DNA from 4 places in the Algihabitans albus genome. Region 3 is predicted to be linked to each of the others. Evidence: riboswitches for the same ligand, from Rfam matches in the RefSeq annotation. Region 3 holds a riboswitch; each other region holds the start of a gene.
The links. A riboswitch is a leader RNA that binds a small molecule or an ion and turns the genes downstream of it on or off. The one in region 3 is predicted to bind thiamine pyrophosphate.

Region 1 (7,728 bases), on a different contig from region 3:
TATCAGTTGGCACGATCCGTGCTTAATGCAACTTTGCGTGCGGTCATTCCATCGCGCCGCCGCAGCTTGGCGGGCGTCCTTCCAAAGCACCAGTCCCCGCGGCACAACGAACGATCCAAAAGAGGCCATGAAAAAAATCGAAGCCATCATTAAGCCCTTCAAGCTCGACGAGGTGAAGGAATCCCTCCATGAGGTGGGCATCAAGGGCATCACAGTGATCGAAGCCAAAGGATTCGGCAGGCAGAAAGGCCATACCGAACTCTACCGCGGCGCCGAATACGTCGTCGATTTCCTGCCCAAGGTGAAGGTCGAGGTCGTGCTCGACGACAGCTTGGTGGAACGTGCCGTGGAGGCCATTCAACAGGCCGCCCACACCGGCCGTATCGGCGACGGCAAGATCTTCGTGTCCAGCGTCGACGAAGCGATCCGGATCCGGACCGGCGAGCGCGGCGTGGAAGCGGTCTGACGCTTCTCCCGGAACCGACCTGGCCAAGGACACGGTTTGACCAAGAAACCGGCCTGGGACAGGCGACTGGCGAGACGTGTTTCCAGAAACAGTCAGGATCCGAACTTCGGGTTGAGGGCGCCCCGGTTCGGATAAACGAAGCAAGAAACCAATGCCCTTCAGGATCCACGAGAGGACAACAAGGAAAGGCTTGAGAGCAATGTCCGACGTCGAGAGTGTTTTGAAGATGATCGAGGAGAACGGCGTTCAGTACGTCGATTTCCGCTTTACCGACCCGCGCGGCAAGTGGCAGCACGTCGCGCAGCACGTCGACACCGTCGACGAGGACATGCTGAACGACGGCATTATGTTCGACGGGTCGTCGATCGCCGGCTGGAAGGCGATCAACGAGTCCGACATGAACCTGAAGCCGGATCTCGGCTCAGCCGTCATGGATCCCTTCACGGCACAGCCGCAGCTCGTTCTGGTTTGCGACGTGACCGACCCCACGACCGGCCAACCCTACAACCGCGACCCGCGTTCGACCGCGCGCAAGGCTCTCGCCTACATGGAGGCAAGCGGCATCGGAGATACCGCCTTCTTCGGGCCCGAGGCAGAGTTCTTCGTGTTCGACGACGTGCGCTTCGGCGTCAACATGAACCACACCTTCTTCCGCTTCGAGAGCGAGGAAGGACCTTACATGTCCGGTGAGGCGCTCGAGGAAGGCAACCTCGGCCACCGCCCGGGCATCAAGGGCGGCTACTTCCCGGTTCCTCCGATCGACAGCGGCACCGACCTACGCGCCGAGATGGTCTCGGTGATGAAGGAGATGGGCCTGGAGGTCGAGAAGCATCACCATGAGGTGGCGCCGTCGCAGCACGAGTTGGGCATCAAGTTCGATACGCTGCTGCGCCAGGCCGATGCCATGCAGATCTACAAGTACGTGGTTCACATGGTGGCCCATACCTATGGCAAGTCGGCGACCTTCATGCCGAAGCCGGTCATGGGCGACAATGGGTCCGGCATGCATTGCCACCAGTCGATCTGGAAGGATGGCAAGCCGCTGTTCGCGGGCGACGGCTATGCGGGCCTGTCGGAAACGGCGCTCTACTACATCGGCGGCATCATCAAGCACGCGCGGGCGATCAACGCCTTCACCAACTCCACGACCAACAGCTACAAGCGCCTGATCCCGGGCTTCGAGGCGCCGGTTCTGCTGGCCTATTCCTCGCGCAACCGCTCTGCCTCCTGCCGCATTCCCTTCGGAGCCGGCGAGAAGGCCAAGCGCGTGGAAGTGCGCTTCCCCGACGCTCTCTCCAATCCCTACCTGGCTTTCTCGGCAATGCTGATGGCCGGGCTGGACGGGATCAAGAACAAGATCCATCCGGGCGACCCGATGGACAAGAACCTCTACGACCTGCCGCCCGAGGAGCTGAAGGACATTCCGACCGTTTGCGGCTCCCTGCGCGAATCGCTCAACGCCTTGGCCAACGACATGGACTTCCTCTGTCAGGGCGACGTCTTCGACAAGGATCAGATCGAAGGCTATCTCGAACTGAAGTGGGAGGAGGTCTACACCTTCGAGCACACACCGCACCCGGTCGAATTCTCGATGTACTACTCGGCCTGATCCGACCAGCGCGCTCGGTTGAGGGCGGGCCGGATTGAAGACTTGGCGCGAAGGCGGACATCCGCTTTCGCGCCGTTTTCGTTCCGGGCAAACCTCTCGGACCGCCACCGCTCGCCCTTGCTCTCATGTCTCGACACGGTTAAGCATAGGTTGAATCCGTTGGGGTGCTCCGCGAGGGGCTGAGAGGCTTCATGCCAACCCATCACACCTGATCCGGGTAATACCGGCGTAGGAAACGGAGCATGAATAGACAGCATCTCCTCACCCTCCGCCGTTCTGCTGTCCTACGGGAGCGGAAAACGACTGCGCGCGGCGCATCCGCGAGGCCCGTACATGACGGGTGACGCGACGGTCATCGGATCCGGCGTAGCCGGGCTTTGCGTCGCCGCCGAACTGGCCAGGCGTGGATTGGCTGTCACCGTCATCGACCGCAGCTCCCGCCCTGGCCCGCATGCCTGCTCCTGGTGGGCGGGTGGTATGCTGGCCCCGTTCTGCGAAGGCGAGACAGCCGAGGAACCCGTCGTCCGGCTTGGGCAGGAGGCGGCCTGCTGGTGGCTGCGCCAGGGCGTAGCGGTGCAGCGCCGCGGATCACTTGTCGTAGCGCTAGGGCGCGACAGGCGTGAACTCGACCGCTTCGCGCGCCGCACGCGCGGCCATCGGACAATCGATCGGTCCGAATTGGCCGCGCTGGAACCGCAGTTGGAAGATCGCTTCGACCGCGCCTTGCATTTTGCCGACGAGGCGCATCTCGATCCGCGCATGGCGCTCGAGCATCTCCGTGCACGTCTGGCGATTGGCGGTGTCACCTTCGTCGAGGCCGAAGGGCGGGCCGGCGAAGAGCCGCAGAGGTTGACCTTCGACTGTCGGGGGCTGTCGGCTCGCGACAGTCTCCCCGACCTGCGCGGGGTAAAGGGCGAAATGGCTTTGCTGCGCGCGCCCGACGTCACCCTGACCCGACCCGTGCGTCTGCTGCATCCGCGCTACCCACTCTACATCGTGCCGCGCGGGGACGGTGTGTTCATGCTGGGTGCGACGCAGATCGAAAGCGGCGAAGGCCGGCGTGCCACCGTCCGCTCCGTGCTGGAACTGTTGAGCGCCGCCTACGCTCTGCATCCGGCCTTCGGGGAGGCCGAACTGATCGAGATCGGCGTCGATGCCCGACCGGCCTTTCCCGACAACCTGCCGCGCCTGCGACGACGGGGTAAGACAATCCATGTCAACGGCTTGTTCCGTCATGGATTCCTGCTCGCGCCGGCGCTAGCGCGAATGGCGGCGGACTTGGTCTGTGATGGCAGGCTTCCGGAGGTGATGGATGAAGATCACGGTTAACGGCGTTGCCGTTGAGATACGGAACGACGCGCTACCGGCGGTGCTGGAGGATCTCGGCTATGCCGACAAGAAGGTTGCGACGGCCGTGAACGAGGATTTCGTGCCGGCTGCCGCGCGTGACCGCGTCACGCTGCAACCTGGTGATCGGCTTGAGATCGTCACGCCGCGCCAGGGGGGCTGAGCCATGCCACGCTTCTACGGCGTCGAGGTTCCTTCGCGTCTGATGCTGGGCACGGCACACTATCCCTCCCCCGCGATCCTTGCCGACGCCTTCCGTCGCTCCGGTGCCGGTATCGCGACCGTCTCGCTGCGGCGCGAAGCGGACGGCGGCCAGGCGGGTGCGGACTTCTGGGCGCTCGTGCGGCAACTCGGGGTTCGCGTATTGCCCAACACCGCTGGATGCCATTCGGTGTGCGAGGCGGTGACGACCGCCGAGATGGCTCGCGAACTCTTCGACACGCCGTGGATCAAGCTCGAAGTCATCGGCCATGCCGATACCCTCCAACCCGACCCCTTCGGCCTCCTGGAGGCGGCGCGCATTTTGAGCGACGACGGCTTCCAGGTGTTTCCCTACACCACGGAGGACGCAGTACTGGCCGACCGGCTGCTCCAAGCGGGTTGCGAGGTGCTGATGCCCTGGGGGGCGCCCATCGGCACGGGCCTCGGACTGACCAACGTCTACGGCCTCCGCACCCTGCGGGCGCAGTTTCCCGAGGTGCCGATGATCGTAGATGCGGGCCTGGGCCTGCCTAGCCAGGCCGCAATGGCGATGGAGATGGGGGTCGATGCGGTGCTCCTGAACACCGCCGTGGCGAAGGCAGGCGATCCGGCTGCAATGGCCGAAGGCTTCGCGCGTGGGGTCGAAGCGGGCCGGCTCGCCTATCTCGCCGATCCGATGGAGCCCCGCGACATGGCGACACCCTCGACACCGGTCATCGGCAAGGCTTTCCTCGCATGACGCTCGACCGATTCTACCCCGTCTTCGATGGCCTGAACTGGTTGCAGCGGGCGCTGCCGCTGGGCGTAAAGCTCGTTCAGTTGCGTATCAAGGACATGCAGGAAACGGCACTGCGCGGGGTCGTGACCAAAGCCCAAGCACTCGCTCGGGCACATGGCGCGATTCTGGTGGTCAACGACCACTGGCGCACGGCGATCGATGCGGGCTGCGACTGGGTGCATCTCGGTCAGGAGGACTTGGACGACGCGGATGTGTCAGCGATCCGCCGATCGGGCCTCAAGCTGGGGATCAGCACGCATGACCACGCCGAACTCCAACGCGCGCTGTCCTTCACGCCGGACTATGTGGCGCTCGGGCCTATCTACCCGACGATCCTGAAGAAGATGAAATGGGACCGGCAAGGGCTGGACCGAGTGACGGAATGGAAACGGCTGGTCGGCGATATCCCGCTCGTTGCGATCGGCGGGATGAGTGTCGAGCGCGCGGCCGGTGCCTTCGCGGCGGGTGCCGACATCGTTTCGGCCGTCACGGACATCACCCTGCACGACGACCCCGACGCCCGGATGCGCGCCTGGTTGGCGGCGACGCGACGAGCCGCCATGCCCGTCAGTTCGCCGTGCCCGAACCCGGGTCGGGCGGACGCCCCCGTCCGCACCAGGCGGTGACCGATCTCACCCTGGACAAACTGATCCTGGAAGTGGCCGCGATACCCTTCCGGACCAACAGGTCCGGAGCCTAGGGGATCAAGGTCGCGGAGATCGCCGTCATCTCGAGGTCTTCAAGGCTGAGGGGCTGATAGAAGACGGCTGCCAGAATGTAAGCGACCCCGCAGGGCGGTTCGCCGGCCGGAGAAGACGTGGCTGAAGAACGTGTGGCGGATGAACCGTCGACCGGCGAACCGCTGGCGGTGGCCGATAGCGGCAGCATGATCCGCTCGGCCTCGAAAACCCGGTCGTTGGGAAAGACCATCGCACCACGCCGATACTTCGGCTGGCGATCGATCAAGATTTCGGACCACTGGTGCGACGTGTCCTTGCGGCGTACGAGCGGAAAGGTCTCGAAGATCGACAGACCGCGCAGGGACCGGCCGTAGCGTTCTTCGATTTCCTGTCCCGCGACGCGGATCTTCAAATCGCAGGGGTTCGAAAGCACCTCGATGAAGAGAACGTTGGCCAGGAGCGCCCCGAGATCGGCGGGATCGAAGGCGTGACGCGGCATCAGACCGTCCTTTCCGGTTTGATGCGACCAGTAGCCGTAGAGGCGTTGGACCGGCGGACTCGGCACCTGCCCGACCCGAAGCAGGGTCGAGCGGCCGGTTTCCAAGCCGTACCGCCGGGTCCAGCCTGTTGAACTCACCTGGTCGGGACCTGCATTGGAAACAAGCCACCCTGCGAAAACGAGCGACCCGGCCCGCTCTTAAACATCGGCACCTGCTGGCCTCCGGTGCCGGCACCAAGAGATTCGTAAACGCCAAACAGCGACACGACGGTCAGCGCGGCACATCGATGGTCAGTTCCGCACCCCCAAACCCGTGCTCGGAATCCCGTGCCCGAACGATGACCCGATCGATCCCGACCGGGATCTCCAAATCTCGGAGAGATCGGGTGAAGGGCTGCTCTTCAACGTGAGGGTGGTGCAGCGTACGCGCGCCCAGCAAGTCGCCATTGGGGCTCAGGACCTCCCAGAGGTCGGCGTAGTGATCCCATCCGGTATCGGCGTGGCGGACGGTGACTTCGGCCGTATAACGGCCATCGCCCTGAAGCGACAGCCGAGCGGCAACGACATCGGCTTCCCCCGCCCAAACGGGCGAAAGACCGCCTGTGCCAAGCAAAACCGTAAGTGTCGCAACAATCGCCGAAGCTTTGATAGCCATGGCCTGAGAGTGCCGAAGATCGCCGCTCCAGGCTAGAGTGTAAAAGATGGCTTGCCGACTATAACGCGATCGGACCTGACGAGATTCTGCCTAAGCCGCTTCGGCCGGCGCGTTGTTGAGTGCCTCTTCCAGATCGTAGAAGCTCGGCTGGATCTTTGTCGGCACGTTGCCGCGACCGATTTCGACTGCAACCTGGGCGGCATGACCATGTAGGTTGGCCGTAATGGTGTCGCGAATGATCATGTAGAACTGCATATCCTCGTCGATGATCTGCTGCAGTCGTCCGGCCATCGGTGCGACCAGGCCGTAGGACAGGAAGACGCCCAGGAAGGTGCCGACCAGTGCGCCGCCGATCATCTTACCGAGAACCTCCACCGGCTGGTCGATCGAGGCCATGGTCTTGATGACGCCGAGAACGGCCGCGACGATCCCGAGCGCAGGCAGGCCGTCTGCCATGGTCTGCAGCGCATGGGCAGGTTTGCCGGCTTCGTGATGAAGCTTCTCGATCTGCTTCTCCATGTACTCTTCGATCTGATGCGGATCGTCGAGGTTCATGGTGACCATACGTAGCGTATCGCAGATCATGGCACAGGTGATCTTGTCGGCCACAATCTTGGGATAGGACGAGAAAATGGGGCTCTCGTTCGGCGCCTCGATATGTGGCTCCAGACCGACAGCGCCCTTGGTTTTTATCACCTTGATCAAGCCGTACATCAGGCACAGAAGATCGCGGTAGTCGTCGCGAGACCAGCGCGGTCCCTTGAAGACGCGCCCCAAGCCGCCGAGCGACTTCTTCAGGGTTTCGGCGGAGTTGGCGATCAGGAAAGCGCCGACCGCGGCGCCGCCGATCATCATCATCTCGAAGGGCAAGGCGTAGATAATGATGCCCATCTTGCCGCCGGCGAGCGTGTAGCCGCCGAACACCATGATGAAAACTATGGCCACACCGCCAATCGAAAGCATGGATGCCTCACCCAGTAGATAGCCGACACCGTCAGGGTATTGCGGCTTCCGCAAAACCTGCACAGCGCGTGTCAGAATGCGGCACTGGGTTTAAAGAGGGCTTAATCGACGTCCCGAACAACCTGGGATTGTCTAGTGAAATCAGCGGTCTGCTTCTCATACCGCCTATCCGGGCAGCGTGCTTTCACAGAACGGCTGTGGCGGGTGAAAAGAAGACCGGCAGCGCCGGCTAGACCTCCGGAATCGACCGCTTTCCGCCCGTTTCGTCGATCGCGACATAGACGAAGATCCCTTCCGTAACCTTGACCCGCTCCTGCACGATCCGACGCTCGGCCCAGGTCTCAACGCGCACCGTCATGGAGGTGCGTCCGACCGTGACCAAGTCGGCATAGCAGCTGACCAGGTCGCCCACGAACACCGGCTTGTGGAACCGCATGGCTTCCACGGCCACGGTCGCGACGCGACCCTGAGCGCGGCGCACCGCCGGCACGGCGCCGGCCAGGTCCATCTGCGCCATCACCCATCCGCCG
Region 2 (7,728 bases), on a different contig from region 3:
GGCGGCGGTCGTACTTGAAGTTGTCGGCGTAGGCCTTGGGCCGGACCTCGCGCTGGCTCGGCCGCTGCACGCTGTACATGTAGCCGTGGCGCTTGGCGTAGTCCACGGCCTCCTCCTCGCTGTCGAAGAAGAGGCGGAGCTGCTGGCGCGTGTCGCCCGAGGCGGTCCAGCCCATCAGCGGCTCGATGCTGCGCTGCTGCTGCGGCTCGAACTCCAGCACCCAGCGCTTGGTGTTGGCCCGGCCGGACTGGGTGGCCGTCTTGGGGCTTCGGTAAATCCGCACCTGCATGGCGGTCTCTCGTTCTCTCGGGTGTCGACTGGCGCTTTCGTGCCGCGCTGTCAAAGATGTCGTCCTGTCAAAGATATGGTCGGGGAGACTGGATTCGAACCAGCGACCCTCTGCTCCCAAAGCAGATGCGCTACCAGGCTGCGCTACTCCCCGGCCCGCCCGCCGCCGTGCCGCTCTGCAGGCTTGCGCGCTTATAGCACTCCGAAGTAGGAGCGCCTAGAGAGCGATCCCACGTCCCCGGATCGGTTGCACTGGAAGTCAAACACGGCCGCGTGAAGATTTCGTAGCCGTAACCCGCCCAATCGGAGGCCGCTTTGTTCACCCCCTTTCCCGACGGCAGTCGCGCCCGCGTCGTTCAGGCCTACCGGCGCCCCTACGAGGCCCCCTTCCGCGCCGAGGCGGGTGCCGCCGTACGGCCGGACTTCGGCCCGAAGACCGATATCGAGGGCTGGATCTGGGCGGAGGACCCGGAGGGACGCGGCGGCTGGACGCCGCTGGCCTGGCTCGACCGCAGCGCCGAGCCCTGGCGCCTGACCCGCGATTTCGACGCCCTGGAGCTGACCGTCGCCGAGGGCGAGGAGGTGACGCTGCACTTCGCCGAGAGCGGCTTCGTCCTGGCGACGACAGCCGACGGCGAGACCGGCTGGCTGCCCGACGGCGTGCTGGAGCGCCTGCCCTAGCCGCCGCCGGCTTTCACGCCGGCTTTCACCCTGGCCTTTAACCCCGCCGCGCTCCGGGCTACATCAGGCGCGCAGGATTTCCCCCGCGACGCGACAAGGCTTCATGGACTCGCTCTCCCCCTCTTCCGCCCCAGGCTCCGCCGCGACCGCCGCCGACGGTCCCGTCGCGCAGGCCGTCGCCAGGCGGCGCACCTTCGCGATCATCTCGCACCCGGACGCCGGCAAGACGACGCTGACCGAAAAGCTGCTGCTGTTCGGCGGCGCGATCCAGCTCGCCGGCGCGGTCAAGGCGCGCGGCGAGCGGCGGCGCGCCCGCTCCGACTGGATGAAGGTGGAGCAGGAGCGCGGCATCTCCGTCACCTCGGCGGTCATGACCTACGACTACGCCGGCTGCACCTTCAACCTGCTGGACACGCCGGGCCACGAGGACTTCTCGGAGGATACCTACCGCACCCTGACGGCGGTGGACTCCGCCGTGATGGTGATCGACGCGGCCAAGGGCATCGAGGCGCAGACCCGCAAGCTCTTCGAGGTCTGCCGCCTGCGCGACATGCCGATCGCCACCTTCATCAACAAGATGGACCGCGAGGCGCGCGACCCCTTCGAGCTGCTGGACGAGGTCGAGCAGACCTTGGCGCTGGACGTCACCCCCGCCTCCTGGCCCATCGGGATGGGGAAGAACTTCCTCGGCTGCTACGACCTGATCCGCGACCGCCTGATCCTGGTGGCCCGCAGCAAGGGCGAGCGGCCCGACGAGGGCGAACTCTGCAGCGGCCTGGACGACCCGAAGCTCGACGAACTGCTGCCCGGCTGGGCCGTGGCGGACCTGCGCGAGCAGGTGGAGATGGCGCGCGGCCTCTGCCCGCCCTTCGACCTGCAGGCCTACCGCGAGGGCAACCTGACGCCGGTCTACTTCGGCTCGGCCCTGAACAACTTCGGGGTCCGCGAGCTGCTGGAGGGCCTGGCCGAGATCGCCCCGGCCCCGCGACCGCAGCCGACGGCGGAGCGCGCCATCGCGCCGCAGGAGGACAAGGTCACCGGCTTCGTCTTCAAGATCCAGGCGAACATGGACCCCAAGCACCGGGACCGCATCGCCTTCTTCCGCCTCGCCTCCGGTCACTTCAAACGCGGCATGAAGCTGCGGCAGGTGCGCACCGGCAAGCAACTGACCCTGCACACGCCGGTGCTGTTCATGGCCCAGGACCGCGAGACGGCGGAGGAGGCCTGGGCCGGCGACATCATCGGCATCCCCAACCACGGCAACCTGCATCTGGGCGACGCCCTGACCGAGGGCGAGGAGCTGCACTTCACCGGCATCCCGGCCTTCGCGCCGGAGCTGCTGCAGCGGGTCCGCCCGACCGACCCGCTGAAGGCCAAGCACGTGGGCCGCGCCCTGCAGCAACTGGCCGAGGAAGGCGCCGCCCGCGTCTTCAAGCCGCGCTTCGGCTCCGACTGGATCGTCGGCGTGGTCGGCGCGCTGCAGTTCGACGTGCTGGCCGACCGCATCCGCACGGAATACGACGTGCCGGTGATCTTCGAGCCGACGACCTGGATCACCGCACGCTGGCTGGAAGCCGACGAGACCCAGACCCTCAAGGCCTTCTGCGACGCCAACCAGACGAGCCTCGCCGACGACCACGACGACCAGCCGGTCTTCCTGGCCCGCAACACCTGGCACCTGGACGACGCCGCCAAGAACAACCCGAAGATCAGGTTCCTCAAGACCCGCGAGCGGGTTTACTAGAATGCGCAGATAAAAGCCGGTTTGGAGTGCAAACCCGGATCGGCGAAGTTAGCCCGGCACGGCATCCTTCGGCACGCGCCCCTCAGGGTCGCTCCTCAGGATGAAGTGGTCCTTCCAATCAACCAGTCGCCGCCATGCTGAGGAGCCGCTCGGCGGCGTCTCGAAGCAGCGTCAGATCCGAGGAGTCCCTGCATGTCCCCACGTACCATCGGTATGTCCGACAGCCTCTACGACTACGTTCTGAAGGTCTCGCTGCGCGAGCCGGAGATTCTCGCGCGCCTGCGCGCGGAGACGACGGCGGGGCCCGGCGGCGCGATGCAGATCTCGCCGGAACAGGGGCAGTTCATGCAACTGCTGGCGGAGCTGACCGGCGCGCGGAGTTACCTGGAGGTCGGCACCTTCACCGGCTACTCGGCGCTGGCCATGGCCCTGGCCCTGCCGGCCGATGCGGAGTTGGTCTGCTGCGACGTCAGCGAGGACTACACCAACATGGCCCGCCGCTTCTGGGACGAGGCCGGCGTGGCGGATCGGATCAACCTGCGGATCGCCCCGGCGCTCGAGACCCTGGAGGCGCTGCAGGGCGACGGGCGGCAGTTCGACCTCATGTTCGTCGATGCGGACAAGGAAAACTACGGCGCCTACTACGAGGCCGGGCTGAAGCTGGTGCGCCCCGGCGGACTGCTGATGTTCGACAACGTCCTCTGGGGCGGCAGCGTCGCGGATCCCGACAAACAGGACGCCGACACCCTGGCCATCCGCGCGCTCAACACGGCGCTTCAGGGCGACCCGCGCGTGTCCCTCTCGCTCGTCCCGATCGGCGACGGTCTGACTCTGGCGCGGCGGCGCTAGCAAAACCAAGGCACGCTGGAGCGTAAATCCCGGCCTCTCTTATGTTTAGAGAGCGATTCACGTCCCGGGCGTGCTCTAGCAGAGCCGGAGTAAGGCGAACGGCACTTTCATGTAATTGTCGGCGTTTACGATATTCTTAGGTGGGAGTTAACCCTTTTTGACGCAGACTCGAGCATCGCTCTGCTGGTGGAGCGAGTCGCGGTCTTTAAGGGGGACCCGCAATGCGTCGATTTTTCACCTTCGTCGCTCTTGCTTCCGGCCTTGCTGCTGCACTGGCCGGTGCCAAGGTCGACGCGGCTCCGGCGGCCTGCCAACAGCGGGACGACGTGCTGAAGCATCTGGCCGGCAAGTATCGGGAAGCTCCGGTCGCCTTGGGCGTGACCAACACCGGGGGTCTGGTCGAAGTTCTGTCGAGCGGTGAAGACGGAACCTGGACGATCATCGTCACCTCCCCGACGGGTCTGAGCTGCCTGATGGCCGCCGGCGAAGGCTGGCGACCGCTCGAAGAGGTTCTGAGCGGCACGCCCGAGGCCTAGCGGTCCGAGCTTGACCGGGCTGCGCGGCGGAAGCCGCGCCGCCGCCGGTTCAGGCCGCCGCTAGTTCAAGCCGTTGACCTTGACCCGGTCGCCACGGGCCAGGCCGAGGCGCGCGAAGGTTCCGCCCGGCACCTCGAGGATCGCCCGCACCGGGACGTTCGAGGAAATCGGCGCCGTCGAATGCGGCACGGCGTTTTCATGCGCGCCCAGGATCGTCCAGTCCGGCCCGATCCAGATCATGTCAAGCGGGATGTAGGTATCCTTCATCCAGAAGCTGGACACCCTCGGCCGCCGATGCACGAAGAGCATGCCGGCATCGGCCGCCAACTCCTCGCGAAACATCAGTCCCTGCGCCTGTTCGTCCGGCGTCCGGGCCAGCTCGACCCGAAAGTCGTGCTGGCTGCCGTCGGCCGTGGCGATGGTCAGCGGCACGACCGGCAGGTCCGAGGCCGCCGCCGAGACCAATGGCGGAGCCTGGAAGAGAAAGACGAACAGCAGAAAGCGGACCATGAGCGACGCTGTAGCCCGCGGAAGCGGCCCAGGCAAGGACTTCGGGGACAAGAGCTTCACTCCGTCTGTCGAGAGATTTGCCGGTCAGGGTGCGAGCACGGCGGCGGCGGCGGCTCGGATTTCCGGCCGGATCGGCCCCGATCTCGGAGCGTCGGCCAGTGTCGTGAACCAGGCCTCGGGCGGAGAGCGGCCCAGGCGGTGGCGCCACTGCAGGCCGCGCAGCAGCGATTCGGCCGCCGGCGGCAGGCGTTCCGGAATCTCCCGCCCGTTCAAGATGCCCCAGAGACCGGCCCAGGCGCGCCCCACCGACCAGGGATTGTAGCCGCCGCCGCCCAGCGCCAGCAGGCGCGGTGCCAGAGGTTTGATCGCCTCGGCGATCCGCCAGAGCGCGCCGTTCGAAAGCGAGAGTTTGCTCAGCGGATCTTCCTCCAGCGCATCGGCGCCGCATTGCAGGACGATCGCTTCGGGTTCGAAAGCCTCGATGAGCGGCAGGATCGCCGCTTCCAGCAGGAAGAGCGCTTCGCTGTCGTTGGCGCCTGGCGGCAGCGGCAGATTGCGCGCCAGACCCCCGGCGCGATCCGCCAGGCTGCCCGGCCCCCCGGTCTCGCCGCGGGACAGGGGCCAGCGCCCCTCCTCGTGCAAGGACAGCGTGAAGACCCTCGGGTCGTCGTGAAAGGCGTCCTGAACGCCGTCGCCGTGATGCGCGTCGATATCGAGATAGAAGACGCGGGTCAGTCCGCCGTCCAGCAATCTCAGAATTCCGAGCACCGGGTCGTTGAAGTAGCAGAAGCCGCTGGCGCGGTCCGGCCGCCCGTGATGGGTCCCGCCCGCCGGCGAGTGGACCAGACCGCCTTCCGCCAACAAGAGGTCGGCGGCCAGGATGGAACCGCCGCAGGCCGTGGCGGGACGCCGGAAGACTTCGGGAAAGATCGGGTTGCCGGCCAACCCGAGTTGGAAACGCCGCTTGACCTCGGCTTCGAGGCGCTGGTCCCGCTCCGCCCGCTGCACGGCGGCGATGTAGTCGGGATGGTGAAAGCGGGCCAACTCGGCCGCCGTTGCCTGCGGGGAGACCAGATACTGCCGGTCCGGCAGCCACCCGAGCACGCGGCAGAGGTCGATACAGGTGGAGACGCGCGGGATCGCCAGCGGATGAGCCCGGCCATAGGTCGAGCGGCGGTAGATTTCATGCCCGATCATGCGCGGCGCCGCCGCGGGTCTGGCGGGCGCGGGCGCTGCGGCTGAGGGAGACGGACGGTCGAGCGTTTCCGGCATTGCAATGAGGGTATGGTGGCCCCCGCCAAGTCTGTCCAGTGCGGCAAGCTGGCATCCGGCGGCAAGCCGCGCCATAGTGCCGTCTCTTTTCACCGGGGGAGCCGTTCGACGGCTGAGAGGTCCCGCAACCAGGAGCGCATCCTGGGGGACGACCCCAAGAACCTGATCCGGTTCGCACCGGCGTAGGGAGGTGGGCTGCCGCATGTACGCCTCGCCGCTAGGCTCCCCGAAGCAGACCGCACCCACCGTGACGGTCGAGGCCGCCAGCCTGGTCTATGACGGCCTGCCGCTGTTCGACGACCTGCATCTGACCCTTCCGGCCGGCGAGATCACCGCCCTGCTCGGCCCCTCCGGCGTCGGCAAGTCGAGCCTGCTGCGGCTGATCGCCGACCTGGAAGCCGCCGCCGAAGGCCGGGTGCACGACGGCAGCGGCCAGCCGCTGACCGGCCGTGTCGCCTACATGGCTCAGCAGGACCTGTTGCTGCCGTGGCTCGATCTGACCGGCAATGTCCTGCTGGGCGACCGCCTGCGCGGCACCGCCCCGGATTTCGCCCGTGCCGAAGCGCTGTTGGCGGAGGTCGGTCTCGGCGACCGTCGGCACGACAAGCCGGCGGCCCTCTCGGGCGGCATGCGTCAGCGCGTGGCGCTCGCCCGCACGCTCTTCGAAAATCGGCCGGTGGTTCTGATGGACGAGCCCTTCGGGGCGCTCGACGCCATCACCCGCCTCGACCTTCAATCCCTGGCCGCCGAGAAGCTGGCGGGCCGCACGGTTCTGCTGGTGACGCACGATCCGCTGGAGGCCCTGCGGCTGGCCCAGGGCCTTCTGATCATGGCGGGACGTCCCGCGCGCCTGGAAAGGCCAAGCCGCCCCGAAGGCCCGACCCCGCGCGAGGCGAGCGATCCGGCGGTGCTGCGCGGACAGGCCGACCTGCTTGCCCGGCTCGGCCGTGCCCGGACCCCGGTATGACGCTGCTGCGTCCCTTGCTGGTTTTTCTCGCCGTGCTGGTCGTCTGGCACCTGGGCGTCACGTTGAGCGGGGTTCCGCATTTCCTGCTGCCGGGTCCCCTGCGTGTCGGCGACGTGCTTCTCGAGCGCTGGCGGGAGCTGCTGGCGAATGCCTGGGTGACCGGGTTGGAGATCGTCTTCGGGCTGCTGCTCGGCACCCTGCTCGGATGCCTCTCGGCGCTCTCGCTGGCTCTGCTGCCGCCGCTGCGGCGCTGGCTTCTGCCGCTGCTGGTGGTCAGCCAGGCGATCCCGGTCTTCGCCATAGCCCCGCTCCTGGTGCTCTGGTTCGGCTACGGCCTCGGCCCCAAGATCGCGATGGCCACCTTGATCATCTACTTCCCGGTGACCGCCGCCTTCTACGACGGTCTCCGCCGGACGGATCCCGGCTGGCTGGACCTGGCTCAGACGATGGGGGGAAGCCGCCTTTCGATTCTGCTGCGCGTGCGCCTGCCGGCGGCGCTTCCAGCCCTGACGTCGGGCCTGCGGGTCGCGGCCGCCACGGCCCCGATCGGGGCGGTGGTCGGCGAATGGGTCGGCGCGGGCGCGGGCCTCGGCCGCATGATGCTGGACGCAAACGGCCGGATGCAGACCGATGTGATGTTCGCAGCTCTCTTCGTGCTGGCGCTGCTGGCTCTGGCGCTCTACGCGCTGATCGATCACGGATGCCGCGCCGCCGTGCCCTGGGCCCGGGAACGCAACTGAGGGCTCGGGCCGTCGACGAGACTGCAAAGCGATTCCATCGGGTCGCGATCTGCTCTAGCGTGCCACTCTCAAAGAACCGATGACTACGAACGGTCGGCATCAGAACCGGCCGTCGCTTGCCCGCGAAGAGGATTCCGACCC
Region 3 (7,728 bases):
CGAAAGAGCCGCGATAGAAGTCTAGAAATCGCGAGGCCCGCTTGGCGCCCGCCACTTGACGTGGCTGCGCGACCTCCCTACAACACCGCCTCGCGCGGTGGCTAGGAAGGCTGCCTGTCGCATCCCGTCTGGAAACCCTAGAGTCTTAAGCTTCGAGGAAGAGATCGATGGCCCGCCGTTGCGCTTTTGTCGGCAAGTCGGTGATGTCCGGCAACAACGTCAGCCACGCGAATAACAAGACGCGCCGGCGCTTTCTACCCAATATGCAGTCGACGGCGCTTTACAGCGACGCGCTCAGTAAGATGGTGCGGCTGCGTCTCTCCACAAGCGCGATCCGGACCATCGAACATAAGGGCGGCCTGGACAGCTTTCTGACCGGCACCGCCGATGCGAAGCTGGGCCTCGAAGCGGTTCGCATCAAGCGCCAGATCGAGAAGGCCAGGGCGCGTCGAGAAGCGGCGGCCTAAGCCACCCGACATTCATGAGCCTTCGCCAAGGCCCGCCTTTTCCGCGGGCCTTTTGCGTTGTGGGCGGGAAGCCGCGTGCCGGGGTCGCACGCCTCCCCATGCAACATTAGAATTCTGTATTTATTTTGCAATTCCATTAGAAATACAAATTAAGTGAGACTGTCTTTGATAAAAATCGGCTTTCTCTAATCTTGATTGATGCTCCCCTCACCACAACATGTCAGTCATCACAGATAAAGCCAAGCTACGGCATGATCTGTACGAACCATGACTGTATACACCCTCGGAGGAGAGAGATTTGGAAAGCCAAATGAAAAAGTTCGACTTAGCCACAATAAAACAATGGTTGGCCGACGATGTCACGGTTCGGCTGCCTGGCTGGGCTTTGGCTCTTTGCAGCTTGGTCCTGCTCGCGCTCGTTCTGGACTAGCTCGATCTCCAAGGCCACGCGCAGGATCTGAAGAACCGGCCGACGGCCGCTTCGCCGCGAACGGTCCCAAATTACATAGTCACCCACAAACGACAGGAGGTTTTCCAGTGAGAACCCACGTGTTCTCTGCGGCCCTGATTGCGGCGCTCGCCGCACCGTCGGTTCTGCAGGCTCAGGACATAACGCCGATCGCAGACCTGCAACGCGGTACCATGGCGACGGTCGCCGGCACGGTCGAACGACTGCTTGACGAAGACGAGTTTCGCCTGGCCGATGAGAGCGGCAGCATCGCCGTCTATGTCGGCCCCAACTGGGTTCCGGCCGACGTTGGCGAGGCGGTCACAGTGGAGGGATTTGTCGACGACGGATTGATCAAGGAGTTCTATGCCCGCGAACTGACCCGGGCCGACGGCTCGGTTGTGACCTTCGAGCGCCGCTACGACTGATCCGCCGAGAACCTCAGACGCGCCGTCGTCGCAACAGATTGAGCGATCCCAGGACCGCACCGCTGATGATCAATGCGCAGGCCAAGGCGACGTGCCAACCGGCCTCGCCTTGGCCGACCGCGATCAGCGTGACGGTCGAGAGCAGCGGCGCCGAGTAGGCGAAGGCGGCCAGCGCCTGGATGTCGCCGTGTTTGGTGCCGAAATCCCAGACGAAAAAGGCAAGGCCGACCGGCCCCAGACCGAGCAGCAGCACGGCGCCCCATTGGCACCGGTTCGGGGGAACCCAGCTCTCGAACAGCAGGTGGCAGACAAGGCCCAGCAGCGCTGCGCCCGCGCAGAATCCGGTGACGGTCTGGGTCGGCACGCCACCGAAGCGTCGGTTCATCACCGAGTAGAGCGCCCAGGTGAGGGCGCAGGCCAGGGCCGCCATGTATCCCAGCGCGAAGCAGTCATCGAAGTTGAAGCCCTGACCCTTGGTCACCAGAAAGCCGGCACCCGTCAGACCCAGCAGGACCGAGAGGAGATGGAACCAGCGCAAGCGCTCGCCTGGCAGCAAGGCCGAAAAGAGCAGCGTCAGGAGCGGCCAGAGATAGGTGAGCAGGCTCGCCTCGACAGCCGGGGCGTTCCCGAGCGCCAGGAAATAGAAGACATGGCAGCCGAAGAGACCGGACACGCCGAGCATCCAGGCTTGCCAGGGCTGCTGCAAGCAGTGCCAAGCCGCCCGCCCCTTCAGGAGCAGTGCGACAAGGCCGACGGCGGTGCCGAGCGAGAAGCAGAGGAACGCCAGCTGGAACGGTGGAATTCCGTCGGCCCAGGTGGTGAAGAGCGCAAGCAAGGCCCATAGCAGGACCGCAGCGCCTCCGGCGAGCGTGGCAAGGAGGCGCTTCGCCTCGACCGTTCGAGCCAGAGTCATGTTCGAACGACTCCCAGCAGCGGCCGCGGCTCAAGGGATCCGCTCCGCGAGCGGTCAGGCCGGGCGGCTAGGGTCTTCAAGCAACAGAAGAGGGCGGGTCTCGGGCGGCCTCGGCGAGGTCGCCGATCGCAGAAGCGCTCTAAGGCGGGCTATGGAGCTGCTCGTGCAGCGATGCACTTAGGACCTGCGGATTGGCGCATTTCCGATCCGGCTCAAGCCTGATTTGACAGCATCGCCGACCGCGCCGCCGCAAGGCGGACGGCTGATCGGGCTCGCCGACAGCGATAGCGAAATCCCTCGGCGCGACTGCGGCGCGGAGACTGGATGAGAAGAACCGCGTGATCATGAAACCCCCGACGAATGGCTGATTGAACTGGTCGTCCATCAACTCTTGAATCAGTCGATTGCCTTAGAAACAAAACCAATTAAATATGCATATGAAATATATATTTAATTACGTCAAAGGGCAAAATTGGGCCTTACGACCTTTCGCCAAACACCTGACAGGGAATTCGAGATCCGTGAGACTTGCGAAGTCGCCCGTGTCACAGCACACAAGGGGCTATGAGACAGACGTCGGGTGATTTCCCGAACGGGGAAAGAAAGTGGTAGTTTCAGTCAATACAGTCGGGCAAGAGCTGTTTGCGGTAGAAATAATATGTATATTGCATTCATAAATAGGTAGACGAAGATGCGGTTGAACGTCCAAACGGACTATGCACTGAGGCTGCTGACCTTTCTGGCGGTTGCGGAGGAGACACGCGCGACCACGGCCGACATCGCCGATCGCTTCGGGATTTCCAAGACGCACCTGACAAAGGTCGCAAACACGCTCGGGCACGAAGGATTCGTCGAGACGGTAAGAGGCCGGGCGGGCGGCCTTCGACTGGCGCAACCGGCCGGACAGATCGTCATCGGCAAGGTCGTGCGGCGCATGGAAGCTGACTTCGCCATCGCCGAATGCTTCCAAAGTGGAACGGGCGGCGAAAAGAGCGGTTGCCTGATCTTTCCCGCTTGCCGGCTGCGGGGCGTCCTGCAGCAGGCCTTGGAGGCCTTCATGGCCACGCTCGACGCGGTCACCCTGCACGACCTCGTCACGCTGAACCCCGATCTAAAGGGGCTCTTGAGTCCCGAAGAAGCCTGATCGGATCGGTCTCAAGACAGGCGAATCAAGACAGGCCGACCTTGCCCATCTCCAGGAACTTGGCGCGGCGCTGCTGGCGCAACTCGCCCGGCGCAACCGCCTTGAGGCTGCCCAAGGCGGACGACAGAGCGTCGCCGACCGCCGCGATGATGGTGGAAGGGTCGCGATGCGCGCCGCCGATCGGCTCCTCGAGCACAGCATCGGTCACGCCGAGGCGATAGAGGTCCTGGGCCGTCAGCCGCAAGGCTTCGGCCGCTTCCTTGGCCTGATCCGAGGAGCGCCAGAGAATCGACGCACAGCCCTCCGGCGAGATCACGGAGTAGACCGAGTGCTCCAGCATCAGCACCCGGTCGGCGGTGGCCAAGGCCACGGCACCGCCGGACCCGCCTTCGCCGATCACCACGGCGACCACTGGCACCTGCAGGCCGAGCGAAACCTGCATCGACTTGGCGATGGCCTCGGCCTGACCCCGCTCCTCGGCGCCGATGCCGGGATAGGCGCCGGGCGTATCGACGAAGGTCACCACGGGCAGACGAAAGCGCTGGGCGAGCCCCATCAAGCGCTGCGCCTTGCGATAACCCTCGGGACGAGCCATCCCGAAGTTGCGGACCTGACGGCTTTGAAGGTCCTTGCCCTTCTCCTGCCCCAGGATCACGCAGGCGTAACCGCGCAAGCGGCCGAGACCGCTCAGAATCGCTGCGTCTTCCCCATAGAGGCGGTCGCCCGCCAAGGGGACGAAGTCGTCGACCAACTGGGCGATGTAGTCGCTGGCTTGAGGCCGCTGCGGATGGCGAGCCACCTGAGTCTTCTGCCAAGCGGACAGCTTGGCATAGGTGCTCCGCAGCAGGCGGTCGGCCTTCGCCTGGAGGCGCCCCACCTCCTCGGCAATGTTCAGGTCGCCGGCGTCGGAAAGGTGCTTGAGCTCTTCGATCTTGCCTTCCAGCTCGGCGACCGGCTTCTCGAAATCCAGATAATCACGCATGGCGCGGGGGATAGCACAGGGCTTCGCAATCGCACAGATGCAAAACTCCATGACACTTATCCGCCAAGCCTCTTTCACGAAGCATTGCAAGACGGCGCGGGACGGTTATTCTGATTCCGACGTTCCTAGGGGTGTCCCTGCCGGTCGCGGTCGCGGCCGGCCCGGGGGCTGAGATACCGTCCGGCAAGGCGGTGACCCTTCGAACCTGATCCGGATCATGCCGGCGCAGGGAAAGGACGGTCGGCATCGCCTCGGAAGCGCTCCGGGCAGAGGGTCGGCACCCTTCCTTCCGTTCGGCCGGGAGGAGATGCCAGATGATGTTCCGCTTTGCCTTTTGCCTTGCCATCTCGCTGCTGACGGCGGCTTCGCCTGCCAGGGCCGAGACGCTGACGGTTCTGTTGGACTGGTTCGTCAATCCGGACCACGCGCCGCTGATCGTGGCCCTTGATCGCGGCTACTTCGCCGAAGAAGGGCTGGAGGTCGAGTTCCTGGAACCGGCCGACCCCAACGATCCCCCGAAACTGGTTGCCGCGGGGCAGGTCCCGATCGCCATCTCCTATCAGCCCCAGCTCCACATGCAGGCGGCTCAGGGCCTGCCGGTGGCGCGCATCGCGACCTTGGTGGCCACCCCCTTGAACACACTGGTGGTGCTGGCCGAGGGTCCCGTCGAAACCCTGGCCGACCTGGAAGGCCGCAAAATCGGCTACTCCGTCGGCGGCTTTGCCGAGGCCATGTTGAGCGGCATGCTGGCGCCGGCCGGCTTGAGCCTGGAGGACGTCGAGCTGATCAACGTCAACTTCGCCCTCAGCGCCTCGCTGCTGTCGGGTCAGGTGGATGCGGTGATCGGCGCCTACCGCAACTTCGAGCTCAACCAGTTGGAAATCGAGGGTTCGGAAGGCCGCGCCTTTTATCCCGAGGAGCATGGGATTCCGGCCTACGACGAGCTGGTGGTGATCGCCAACGCGAACCGTCTGGAGGACCCCCGCCTGCCGGCCTTCATACGTGCCCTCGAACGCGGCACGATCTACACCATCAACCATCCCGAAGACTCCTGGGAGATCTTCAAGGCCTACAAACCGGGGCTGGACGACGAGTTGAATCGACGTGCCTGGTGGGACACCCTGCCGCGCTTCGCTCTGCGGCCCGCGGCCCTGGACGAAGGGCGCTATCGCCGCTTCGCGCAGTTCCTGATCGATCAGGGCGTGATCGAGGAGGCCCCGGCCTTGGAGAGCTACGCGGTGGAGTTGGAGTAGACCTGAGATCAGGCCGCTTTAGCCGGCGCGGATCTCCGCCAGGAACTGCTCGACTTCGGCGCCCAACTCGTTGGACTGGTTCGAGAGATCGCCCGACAGCCCGAGCAACTGCTGCGCGGTCTCGAGGTTGGTCTGAGCCGCAGTGGACACGCTGGAGATATTGCGTGCCGTCTCCTGAGTGCCCCCGGCCGCCTGCTGAGCGTTGCGGGCGATCTCCTGAGTGGCGGCCGACTGCTCCTCGACCGCCGCCGCGATAGTCGCCGAGATCTGTTGCATCGAAGAGTTGGTCGTCCGAATCGTCTCCATGGCCTGGGCCGCTTCGACGGAGATGCCCTGCATGGAGCTGATCTGTTGGCCAATCTCCTCGGTGGCCTTGGCCGTCTGAGTCGCCAGATTCTTGACCTCACTGGCCACGACAGCGAAGCCCTTACCGGCCTCGCCGGCCCGCGCAGCCTCGATGGTCGCATTCAGCGCCAGCAGGTTGGTCTGCTCGGCGATCTCCTGGATCAGAGTCACGATCGCACCGATCTTCTCGGCCGAGGTCTTCAGACTTCCAACGGTTTGACTGGTCTGCTCGGCCTTGCTGGATGCCTCATCGGCGATCCGCGCGGCCTCGCCGACCTGACCGCTGACCTCCCGGATCGAGGCCGACAGTTCTTCGGCGGCACTCGCAACGGTCTGAACGTTCTGTGCGGCTTCGTCGGTCGTCGCGGCGACGCTGACGCTGGACTGACTGGCGCTCTCGGCACTCTCCGCGACGGTCTGGGACGCAGACTGCATGCTGCCGGCGGCGCTGACCAAGCCGCCCACGAGTCCACCGACCGAACTCTCGAAGCGGGAGGCCAACTGATCGAAGGTGCGACGGCGCTCGGCTTCGGCCTCGCGGCGCGCCTGTTCGGCTTCGGCCTGCATCTGCTGCTTCTGTTGCGCTTGCTCCTTGAAGACCTGCAGCGCCTCCGCCATCCGGCCGACTTCGTCGCCGCGACTGGTCTCGGCGATCGCAACCTCCAGGTCGCCGTCGGCGATCCGTCGCATCTTGGCCGAAAGTCCCCCGAGGCTGCTGACCAAGTCTCTCTGGACCGCGTAGACGAGCGCCACCGCAATCAGAGTGAGCACGACAATCGCCGCCGCCACGCGCGTTGCCAGCGCCATGAAGGCAGCTCGAAGATCGTCGAGATAAACGCCGGTGCCGACGAAGGCATCGAGACTGGGAATAGGAACGACGTAAGACAGTTTCTGTTCCGGCACATCCGAACCGGCGCGCGGCCACATGTAGTATTCACGTCCGCCGCCAGCGCGCGCGGTTTCCGAGAGATTTCGGAAGAAGTAGACACCGTCCGCATCTTGGGTATCCCAGAGATTGCGGCCTTCGAGAGCTGGTTTCGCGGCATGCGCCAAGACCTCGCCATCAAGCTTGATGATGAAGAGATACTCGTTTTCCGCGTACCACATATTGTGAATTACACTGCGAAGCTGTGCGAGTGACTCCTCGGGGGCCAACTCACCGGCGCTCACGCGCTCAGCGAGAGAAGCCGCATAGCTCTGAGCCGTCTCGGAGATGTTCTGCAGCTTGCTAACCCGATCCTCGACCATCTGCAGTCGAGCGAAATGGAGACCGATACCCGCCGCGATCAACAAGGAGATCACGGTAAGCCCCAGCAAACTCCAGAGCTTGGTAGCAATCGACAGGGATTTCAAAGACATGGCAAGCCTCGGCTGGGTGGGTAACGCTCCCGAGACGTTCTATGGGAAAGAGGTCAATGAAAGGTTATTTCGCCTCTAATAACCAAAAAATACACTATAAGTAGAATTTGAAGGCTAAATACACCTCAGCAAAAAGAGCCGGCGCAGTCCGCGCGCCGGCTCTTTCGCATTTCTTGCACTGACTCCAAGCTTAGCCTCAGGCAGCGGCGATCTGCTCGGCCTTCTTGACCATGACCTCGGCCTGCTTGATAGAGGCGATGTCGATCAACCTACCGTCGAGGCTGACCGCACCCTTACCCTCTTTCTGCGCCTGGTCCATGGCTTCGATGATGCGCTGCGCCTTGGTGACCTCTTCCTCGGAGGGGCTGTAGACCGCATTGGCCAGTTCC
Region 4 (7,728 bases), on a different contig from region 3:
GACGCAAGCGCCTTCGATCGCCGCCAGAGTGCTGTGGGGCGAGTGCATAAGCCCTTCCAGCGCAGCATGCATGTTATCGGCGTAGCTGCGGGCCGAGGCAGCGTCGTGGCGTCGTTCCTCGAATTCGGAGATGTCGGCGCCGGCCGCAAAGGCTTCGCCGCCCGCGCCGCGCACCACGATGCAGCGCAGGTCGGTATCCGCATTCAGCGCCGTCACTGTTGCGCCCAAGCGTGTCCAGGCGGCGTGGTTCAGCGCGTTGCGGCGTTCCGGGCGATTCAGGATGATCGTGGCGACCGGTCCCTCGCGTCGCAGCAGCAGTGAGTCGTCGGCCGCGCCCTCGGGGGTTGGCCGGGCTGGCCCGGTTGCTGTGTCGGTGACGAGAGTCTCGGCCTGGGACATCCGGGTCTGCTCCTTCATTCGGCTTGCCACACGCCGATGTGCAATGCGACATGGGCGCGGGGTTTCTTCGAAAGCTGGATGGAGCATACACCGGATGCCGCGTAACGGAAGCCGGCGGGCAGGCACGACCGTCATCCTCGAGGAGCGTCCGGCCGCCGCTGTAACGCCGCTCGGTCTGGCTCTGCCTGGCGGCGGTGCCTACGGCGCCTTTGCCTGGGGCGTGCTGGATCGCCTGTTGGAAGAGGAAAGCCTCAGCTTCCCCAGAGTCAGCGGTGCCAGCGCCGGGGCGGTCAATGCGGTCGCCTTGGCTCAAGGCTTCGCCGAGGGCGGCCGTGCCGGTGCCCGCGGCAAGCTGGCCGAGGTTTGGGAGCGTACGGCGGCGCTAGCGGCATTCTCGCCCCTGCAGCCGAGCCCCATCGACCGCCTGTTGCGGCCGGGTGGCCTCGACTTTTCGCCTGGCTACCGTTGGATGGACACCCTCAGCCGACTGTTTTCGCCCTATCAGTTCAAGGCTTTCGATCTCAATCCCCTGCGCGAGGTGCTGCGCCAGACCATCGATTTTGCGATCGTTCGGGACTGCGCCGAAGTGCAGGTACACATCGCTGCCACCAACGTGCGCCGCGGGCGGATTCGGGTCTTCGGACCACGTCAGATCACCCTGGACGCCGTGATCGCTTCGACTTGCCTGCCGTTCCTCAACAAGGCGGTCGAAATCGAGGGGGAGCCCTATTGGGATGGCGCCTATCTGGCCAACCCTCCTTTGCGCCCCTTGCTCGCGGACGAGACGGCACCGGACGATCTGCTGCTGGTCGAACTGGACGGGCTCGAGCAGCCGGGTACGCTGACCAGTCCGCAAGAGATCTTCGACCGTCTCAACAGCTTGTCGGGGGCGGGCGGCCTGCTGGCCGAGCTGGAATGGCTGGCCGCCACCCATCCCGAGGTGCGCCTGCACGGCATCGCCGAGCCCCAGGTGCTCGGCCAATTGAGCGCCTCCAGCCGGCTCAACGCCGACTGGCGCTTTCTGACCTACCTGCGCGATCTTGGCCGCGACGCCGCCGAAGGTTGGCTCGCTGGCCCGCGCAGCTTGGTTGGACAGGCCAGCAGCTACAGGGCTCCGTCGCGCTATCTCTGAGGACTCGATTTGGTTCCGCGCCGCGCTAACCTAGGCCGCGTCGGGATTCCAGTCGTCGCCCATCAGGTATCGGGGACCCGAGCCTCGGCGGCCGGCGCGGTCGAGTGGATTGTACAGGGCGCATTTCCGCAAGGACAGGCAGCCGCAACCGATGCAACCGTCGAGGTTGTCGCGCAGTCGAGTCAGAGCATCGATCCGTTCGTCCAGTTCCTGGCGGAACGAGCGGCTGATCCGCGCCCAATCCTTGGCCGTCGGCGTGCGCCCCTCCGGCAAGCGGTTGAGTTGCCGGTGGATCTGGTCGATCGAGAAGCCGAGCTGTTGGGCGATCAGCACGAACGACAGCCGCCGCACGTCCGCCCGGAGAAACCGCCGCTGTCCGCCGGCGTTGCGCATCGGTGTCACCAGTCCCCTTGTCTCGTAGAACCGAATCGCCGACACCGACAGACCGGTCCGGCGGGCCAGATCGCCGATCGATAGCCGGTCATCCGCCCGCATTTCCGCCTCCATGACACGTCCGCAAAATTCCTTGATCTCAAGTTAAGTTGAGGAATTATCGTTCGCAAATCAAGAGCTGAGTTGACTTCAACCGGAGGAACGGACCGATGCAGAACGCCACCCTGGAACACGTCAACGTCACCGTCAGCGACCCGCAGAAAACCGCGGAGATGGTCTGCCGGTTCTTCGACTGGAAGATCCGCTGGCAGGGTCCTTCGACCATGGGCGGCCAGACAATTCATGTCGGCACCGACGACGCCTACCTCGCCGTTTATGCCAACGGCCGGCCTCCGGAGACCATCGCCTCCAGCTACCACGCCAAAGGCGGCCTCAACCATATCGGCGTCGTCGTCGCCAACCTGGATGCAGTCGAGGGGCGGGTAAAGCAGGCCGGCTACGCGACCTATGGCTATGACGACTACGACCCCGGCCGCCGGTTCTATTTCCGCGACGCCGACGGCATCGAATTCGAAGTCGTCAGCTACGCGCCGAAGACCGAGCGCTGATGACGGGCGCCTCCGCCGCGCCCGCGACGCCTGGCGGCGACGTTGATCGCATGCCTCTCTGCGCTCAGCGCCAACTCCTCGGGTGCTGCGTCTCAAGGCTTGGGCGAGTCGATGCGACGGAACCCGGTTCTATAAGACCGAAGGAACTATTCGACCGTCATCACGCTTGCGGCCATCGCCCTTCGGCGGCGGTAACCCAGGTACGTTGCCGGTCTTCTAGGAGCTATCGCCGAGGCGGCCGCATGGCCTTGGCGCACGCCTCAGTCTGGCACTTGTTCTACTGCGCGTCGGAGCCGCCCCGTATCACCTCTTCGTCTTGGGCGACGGTCTTTTGAGACGATCGTGGTTCGTTCGTTGCAAAAGGCGTGAGTGAGCCGGGAGTCTCTAAATTTCCTTAGCCGCGGGTCCTTCAAGACCTCCGCCGCAGACGTTTGCTGTCGGCCACGGCGCGGGCAAGCCGTGCGGTGGCCGCCTCGGGATCATCGCTGCCGGTAATGGCCGAGACCACGGCCACACCCTGTGCGCCGGCGGCGATGACCTCGGGTGCCCGGTCGATCGTAATGCCGCCGATGCCGACCAGCGGTAATGCGGTTACGGCGCGCACGGCGGCGACGCCTGCCGGTCCGATCGGCGCGGCTGCGTTCGCTTTGGTCGTGGTGGCGTAAACCGGCCCCACACCCAAGTGATCGACTGCTTCCACCGGGGCGGCCATCGCTTCCTCGGGACGGCGTACGGAAAGGCCGAGGAAGGGGCGGTGACCGACCCGCGCGCGGACTTCGAGGGCCGGCTGGTCGCCCTGGCCGACGTGCAGCCCGACCTTGCCCTCGGCAGCGCCCAGAACGACGGCCTCCTCGACCCGGTCGTTGATCATCAGCGGAACGCCGGCCTTCTCGAGCAGCGGCAGAAGGCTTCGGGCCAGCTCCAGATAGTCGTGCGCCGGCAATTCTTTCTCACGCAACTGAACCAGGGTGGCGCCGCCGGCCAGGGCGCGAGCGACGACCTCCTCCAAACCGTGACGGCGGCAGTCGCTGCGGCCCAGCACCAGGTAGACCGAGAGGTCGAGGGTCTGGCGCGCGCTCATCCGAGCCTCGCGGCTCGGTCGAGGTCGCCGCCGTCGAGCAGATAGAGCTCGTCGAGAAGATTGACGCGCAAGCTACCCGGGCCGCGCGAGCGCGCTGCGGCGCGCTCCGCCGCGACGCCGTAGATCGCCAGGGCATGCAGCGCCGCCGCCAGGGGCTCTGGCTCGACGGCCAGGCAGGCACCGGTCAGAGCTGTCAAGGCGCAGCCGCTGGCGGTGATCCTCGTCATCATTTCGTGGCTGTTGGCGCAGGTGGCCTGGCGGGTGCCGTCGCTGACGTGATCCAGGGCTCCGGTCACCACCACCACGGCCCCGCAGCTTTGCGCCAGACGCTGCGACGCCTCGACCGCCGACTCCGACCCCACGGTCGAATCGACGCCCTTGCCTTCCGCCCCGCTGAGGCCCGCAAGTGTCATGATCTCCGACGCGTTGCCGCGCACCACCGTCGGCTTACAGGCCAGCAGGCGTGCGGCGTTGCCGCGTCTGAAGCCGGTTGCGCCGACCGCGACGGGGTCCAGCACCCAGGGCCGCCCCGCGGCGGCGGCTGCCTTGGCGGCAGCTTCGGCGGACTCGACCCAATGGGCTTCCATGGTTCCCAGATTGACGGTCAGGGCACCGGCAAGGGCTGCGAACTCTGCCGCCTCCTGGGGCGCATGTACCATGGCCGGCGACGCGCCGACCGCTAGCAGAGTGTTGGCTGCCAGGTCCATGGCGACGAAATTGGTGATGTTCTGGACCAGAGGCCTTTGCTCGCGCAGGGCATGCAGGGTTTTGGACGGTTGGTCGAGGGTGGCGGCGAGGGTCATGGAGATCTCCTCTCGATGGGTCAAAGCGGGGTTCAGGCGTCGATCTGGGCGCTCAGCAGCGCATGCCGTCCGACCCGTCCCCAGTGTAGAAAGAGGGTCTTGGCCGCGGAGTAGGAGTCTCGGATGCGTCGGTCGAGCGCGCTTGTTTCCGCCAGCTCCGCCAGCACGGCTTCGCTTTCCAGGCGCGCGGCCCGCAGCACCTCGGTCGGCCAAGGGTGCAGAGTGACGGTGCCCTCTTCTTCGAACTGTGCGAGCGCTGCGGCGTTGCGCCATTCGGCTTCGGCTGGGCCTCGTCGGTTTTCCACTTCGCAGCAGGCCGTGACGAGCTGCTGCAGATCGCTGGGCAGGTCGGCATAGGCCTTTGCCGAGATCAGGGCTTCGGCACTGCCGTTCGGTTCATGCCAGCCGGGCCAGAGATAGAAGGTCGCCGCCCGCTGAAGGCCGAGCGCGCGGTCCTGCCAGGGTCCCAGGAACTCGGCGCCGTCGATTGCACCTGTCGAAAGCGCGCCGAAGATTTCGCCCGGCGGCAGGGTCACGGGCGCGGCACCCAGCCGGCGCAGCACTTCGCCGCCCAGCCCCGGCATGCGCAGCCGTAGGCCTTTCATGTCTTCCAGTTTCTCGATCCGCCGCCGATACCAGCCTCCCATCTGGATGCCGGAGTTGCCGGCGGCGAAGGGCTTCACACCGAAGGTTCCGTAAAGCTCGTCCCAGAGCGCCTGGCCGCCACCGGCTGTCAGCCAGGCGTCGTGTCCCTCCGGCATCAGTCCGAAGGGCACCGCCGTGAAATAGGGCGCGGAGGGCATCTTTCCGGACCAGAAGAGGGCTGCCGAGTGCCCCATCTCGACTGTGCCTGCGGAGACCGCGTCGAAGACTTCCAGGGCCGGTACCAGCTCGCCGGCCGCATGCAGCTCCACCGTCAGACGGCCACTCGACAGTGCGGTGATCCGTTCGGCCAGGCGGGCGGCTGTGGTGCCGGGTCCGGGTGCGTTCCTCGGCCAAGATGTGGCCAGGCGCCAAATCCGGCGCTCCCTTGCGATCGCTGGGGCAGACAAGCTGGCGGCGGCTGTGGCGCCGGTTGCAAAGGCGAGAAAGCGGCGGCGGTTTGCGACGTGCATCTCGGTTCCTCCCCCAGCGCGGGAAAGCGAAGCCGTCGAATGCTCGGGACCTCTGGCGACCCGCTTGACGTTTGCAGGCGGAGGTATCGGCGGCTCCCTGCGCTGGCATGATCCAGATCAGGTTCGGCGGGTGTGATCTCAGCCCCGTTGCAGCATGCGCTGTGCGGGACACCCCGGGCCTTATGTCGAGGTTATGATGGACCTTGGGATGCCGGCTGTGAAGGGGTGGCGTTGCCTCGATCGGGCAAAGGCAGCTATGACCGCGCCGTTACACCGCTACCCGACAGGAGTCCTGATCCATGACCACGCCCGTCAGCGGCGCCAAAACGGCCGCACGCACCACTGCCGACATTCTGTTGGAAATCGAGGCGGTTCTGTTCCGGCCTGAAGACCCCTTTACTTTCACCTCCGGGCGGCAAAGCCCGGTCTATGTCGACTGCCGCAAGATCATCTCCTTCCCGCGAGCGCGGGCGCGGCTGATGGACTTGGCGGTGGAGCGGATCGCCGATGCCATCGGCTACGAGTCGCTCGATGCGATCGCCGGCGGCGAGACGGCAGGCATTCCCTTCGCGGCCTGGATCGCGGAGCGGCTGGCCTTGCCCATGGTCTATGTGCGCAAGCAACCCAAGGGGTTCGGGCGGAACGCCAGGATCGAGGGCAGCTTTTCAGAGGGTGCGCGCGTCTTGTTGGTTGAGGATCTGGCGACCGATGGCGGTTCCAAACTCGGATTCGTCGAAGCGTTGCGCACGGCCGGTGCCAAAGTGGCGCACAGCTTTGTGGTCTTCCACTACGGCATCTTTCCCGAAGGTATCGCTCGGCTGGAGGCGGAGGGGGTGAAGCTGCATGCCCTTTGCACCTGGTACGATGCCTTGGCGGCGGCCGAAACGGCAGGCTATCTGTCGGGTGACGGCCTGACCGACGTGAAGGCCTTCCTGGACAACCCCGACGGTTGGCGCGCCGGCGACGCTCAAGACTAGTCGACGAGCGCGTTAACCCGAAGGCTCGCCAGTCCACCTGGAGGTTCGATCTGTTAGGGGATTCGACTTACGCGCACGCCTTGGCAGGCCGTTCGTAGGCATTAATACTATGTCAACCACTATCAGTAGAAGCTCTCGCGTTAAGAAACTCTCCGTACTGCGAGAATTCTCCCGATGGCGCTGTCTGGAAGAGACGTTGCACCGACTGTTGCCGGTCGCGCGGACTTGGAGCGAAGACCGGCGCTCAACGGCACGGAGATGCCCCGGCGCAGTTTGCTTGCCTTCGGTATCGTGCTCTGCCTTCTGCTGGCCGGACTGAACGCCTGGAATCTCGTCGAGTCGCGTCGTGTCGTCCTGGAGACGGCGCGCTCGAGCACGTTGGATACGGTCAAGCTGATCGCCGAGCATACCGCGCGTAGCCTGGATACCGTGGATCTCGTGCTCCGCAGCTTTGCCGTCACCTATCCTCGGTATGGCTCGACTCCGACAGACGCGCGCGGCCGCCTGGAAGAGCTGTTGGTCAAGCTTCCGCAAGTTGTGAGCTTCCGGGTGATCGACGCCGAGGGCCAGGTGCGCGTCGCGGCCGGCCCGACCGCCAGTTTGCCGCATCAGGTCTCCAGCTATGCCTACTGGCGGCACCACAAAGACGAGCCGAGGGGCAGCCTCAGCATAGGTGAGCCGCGCGTCGCCGGGGACCAGTGGAGTATTCCGGTCAGCCGGCGGATCGATCTGCCGAACGGCGACTTCGGCGGTATCGTGGTGGCAAATCTGGACGGCCGCTACTTCCATGATCTCTACCGCCGCTCCAGCAACCTTCACACGACCTCCCTCGGGCTTTGGCGCAGCGACGGTCTCTTGCTGGCGCGCTTCCCAGGATCGGGCGCGCAGGTCGGCCAGACGATGTTTCCCTTCGAGGTCAATGCCGACTTGTTTGAGGAGCCGCGTGCACTCGAGGGACCTTCTGCCTGGGACGGACGGATGCGTATCGTCGGGCTCGGCCCCGTACCCGATTTGCCTTTGGCGGTGACCGTATCGATCGACCGGGGCCAGTCGCTGGCGGACTGGCGCAGGGGGGTCTGGCGCGATCTGCTGGTGATGGTTACCGCGCTGGCCATCATTCTCGGCGGGGTCTGGTTGCTCAGCGTTCAGATCCGGCGGGCCCAGCGCGCCACCGCGCAGCGCGAGGCGGCGGTCGAGGGCTCGCTGCATGGCTACTACTT

Region 1: it holds a riboswitch for thiamine pyrophosphate, as region 3 does, so the genes downstream of both, thiO (glycine oxidase ThiO) here and DBZ32_RS13025 (ABC transporter substrate-binding protein) in region 3, are expected to answer to the same signal.
Region 2: it holds a riboswitch for thiamine pyrophosphate, as region 3 does, so the genes downstream of both, DBZ32_RS01765 (ABC transporter ATP-binding protein) here and DBZ32_RS13025 (ABC transporter substrate-binding protein) in region 3, are expected to answer to the same signal.
Region 4: it holds a riboswitch for thiamine pyrophosphate, as region 3 does, so the genes downstream of both, DBZ32_RS07145 (TRAP transporter substrate-binding protein) here and DBZ32_RS13025 (ABC transporter substrate-binding protein) in region 3, are expected to answer to the same signal.

What each region holds. Positions count from the first base shown of each region.
Region 1 covers NZ_QXNY01000002.1:465,450-473,177, forward strand. Annotated here, with positions in the region: gene DBZ32_RS03785 (P-II family nitrogen regulator) at 128-466, shown strand; gene glnA (type I glutamate--ammonia ligase) at 666-2,075, shown strand; TPP riboswitch at 2,226-2,327, shown strand; gene thiO (glycine oxidase ThiO) at 2,409-3,404, shown strand; gene thiS (sulfur carrier protein ThiS) at 3,388-3,585, shown strand; gene DBZ32_RS03805 (thiazole synthase) at 3,589-4,362, shown strand; gene DBZ32_RS03810 (thiamine phosphate synthase) at 4,359-5,027, shown strand; gene DBZ32_RS03815 (PAS domain-containing protein) at 5,098-5,718, opposite strand; gene DBZ32_RS03820 (hypothetical protein) at 5,852-6,235, opposite strand; gene motA (flagellar motor stator protein MotA) at 6,326-7,198, opposite strand; gene DBZ32_RS03830 (acyl-CoA thioesterase) at 7,428-7,728, opposite strand, start outside.
Region 2 covers NZ_QXNY01000002.1:61,786-69,513, reverse strand. Annotated here, with positions in the region: gene DBZ32_RS01805 (ETC complex I subunit) at 1-289, opposite strand, end outside; tRNA gene DBZ32_RS01800 (tRNA-Pro) at 366-442, opposite strand; gene DBZ32_RS01795 (peptide-binding protein) at 604-969, shown strand; gene DBZ32_RS01790 (peptide chain release factor 3) at 1,073-2,713, shown strand; gene DBZ32_RS01785 (class I SAM-dependent methyltransferase) at 2,906-3,562, shown strand; gene DBZ32_RS01780 (hypothetical protein) at 3,784-4,098, shown strand; gene DBZ32_RS01775 (DUF192 domain-containing protein) at 4,159-4,608, opposite strand; gene DBZ32_RS01770 (acetoin utilization protein AcuC) at 4,693-5,955, opposite strand; TPP riboswitch at 5,965-6,086, shown strand; gene DBZ32_RS01765 (ABC transporter ATP-binding protein) at 6,083-6,847, shown strand; gene DBZ32_RS01760 (ABC transporter permease) at 6,844-7,587, shown strand.
Region 3 covers NZ_QXNY01000004.1:612,285-620,012, reverse strand. Annotated here, with positions in the region: gene meaB (methylmalonyl Co-A mutase-associated GTPase MeaB) at 1-17, shown strand, start outside; gene rpmB (50S ribosomal protein L28) at 168-467, shown strand; gene DBZ32_RS13045 (hypothetical protein) at 1,005-1,343, shown strand; gene yddG (aromatic amino acid exporter YddG) at 1,357-2,256, opposite strand; gene DBZ32_RS13035 (Rrf2 family transcriptional regulator) at 2,948-3,400, shown strand; gene DBZ32_RS13030 (acetyl-CoA carboxylase carboxyltransferase subunit alpha) at 3,426-4,382, opposite strand; TPP riboswitch at 4,500-4,632, shown strand; gene DBZ32_RS13025 (ABC transporter substrate-binding protein) at 4,697-5,635, shown strand; gene DBZ32_RS13020 (methyl-accepting chemotaxis protein) at 5,654-7,339, opposite strand; gene DBZ32_RS13015 (HpcH/HpaI aldolase/citrate lyase family protein) at 7,536-7,728, opposite strand, start outside.
Region 4 covers NZ_QXNY01000003.1:78,578-86,305, reverse strand. Annotated here, with positions in the region: gene DBZ32_RS07175 (enoyl-CoA hydratase-related protein) at 1-399, opposite strand, end outside; gene DBZ32_RS07170 (patatin-like phospholipase family protein) at 494-1,531, shown strand; gene soxR (redox-sensitive transcriptional activator SoxR) at 1,562-2,026, opposite strand; gene DBZ32_RS07160 (VOC family protein) at 2,134-2,532, shown strand; gene thiE (thiamine phosphate synthase) at 2,942-3,613, opposite strand; gene thiM (hydroxyethylthiazole kinase) at 3,610-4,416, opposite strand; gene DBZ32_RS07145 (TRAP transporter substrate-binding protein) at 4,449-5,531, opposite strand; TPP riboswitch at 5,607-5,717, opposite strand; gene DBZ32_RS07140 (orotate phosphoribosyltransferase) at 5,831-6,508, shown strand; gene DBZ32_RS07135 (ATP-binding protein) at 6,683-7,728, shown strand, end outside.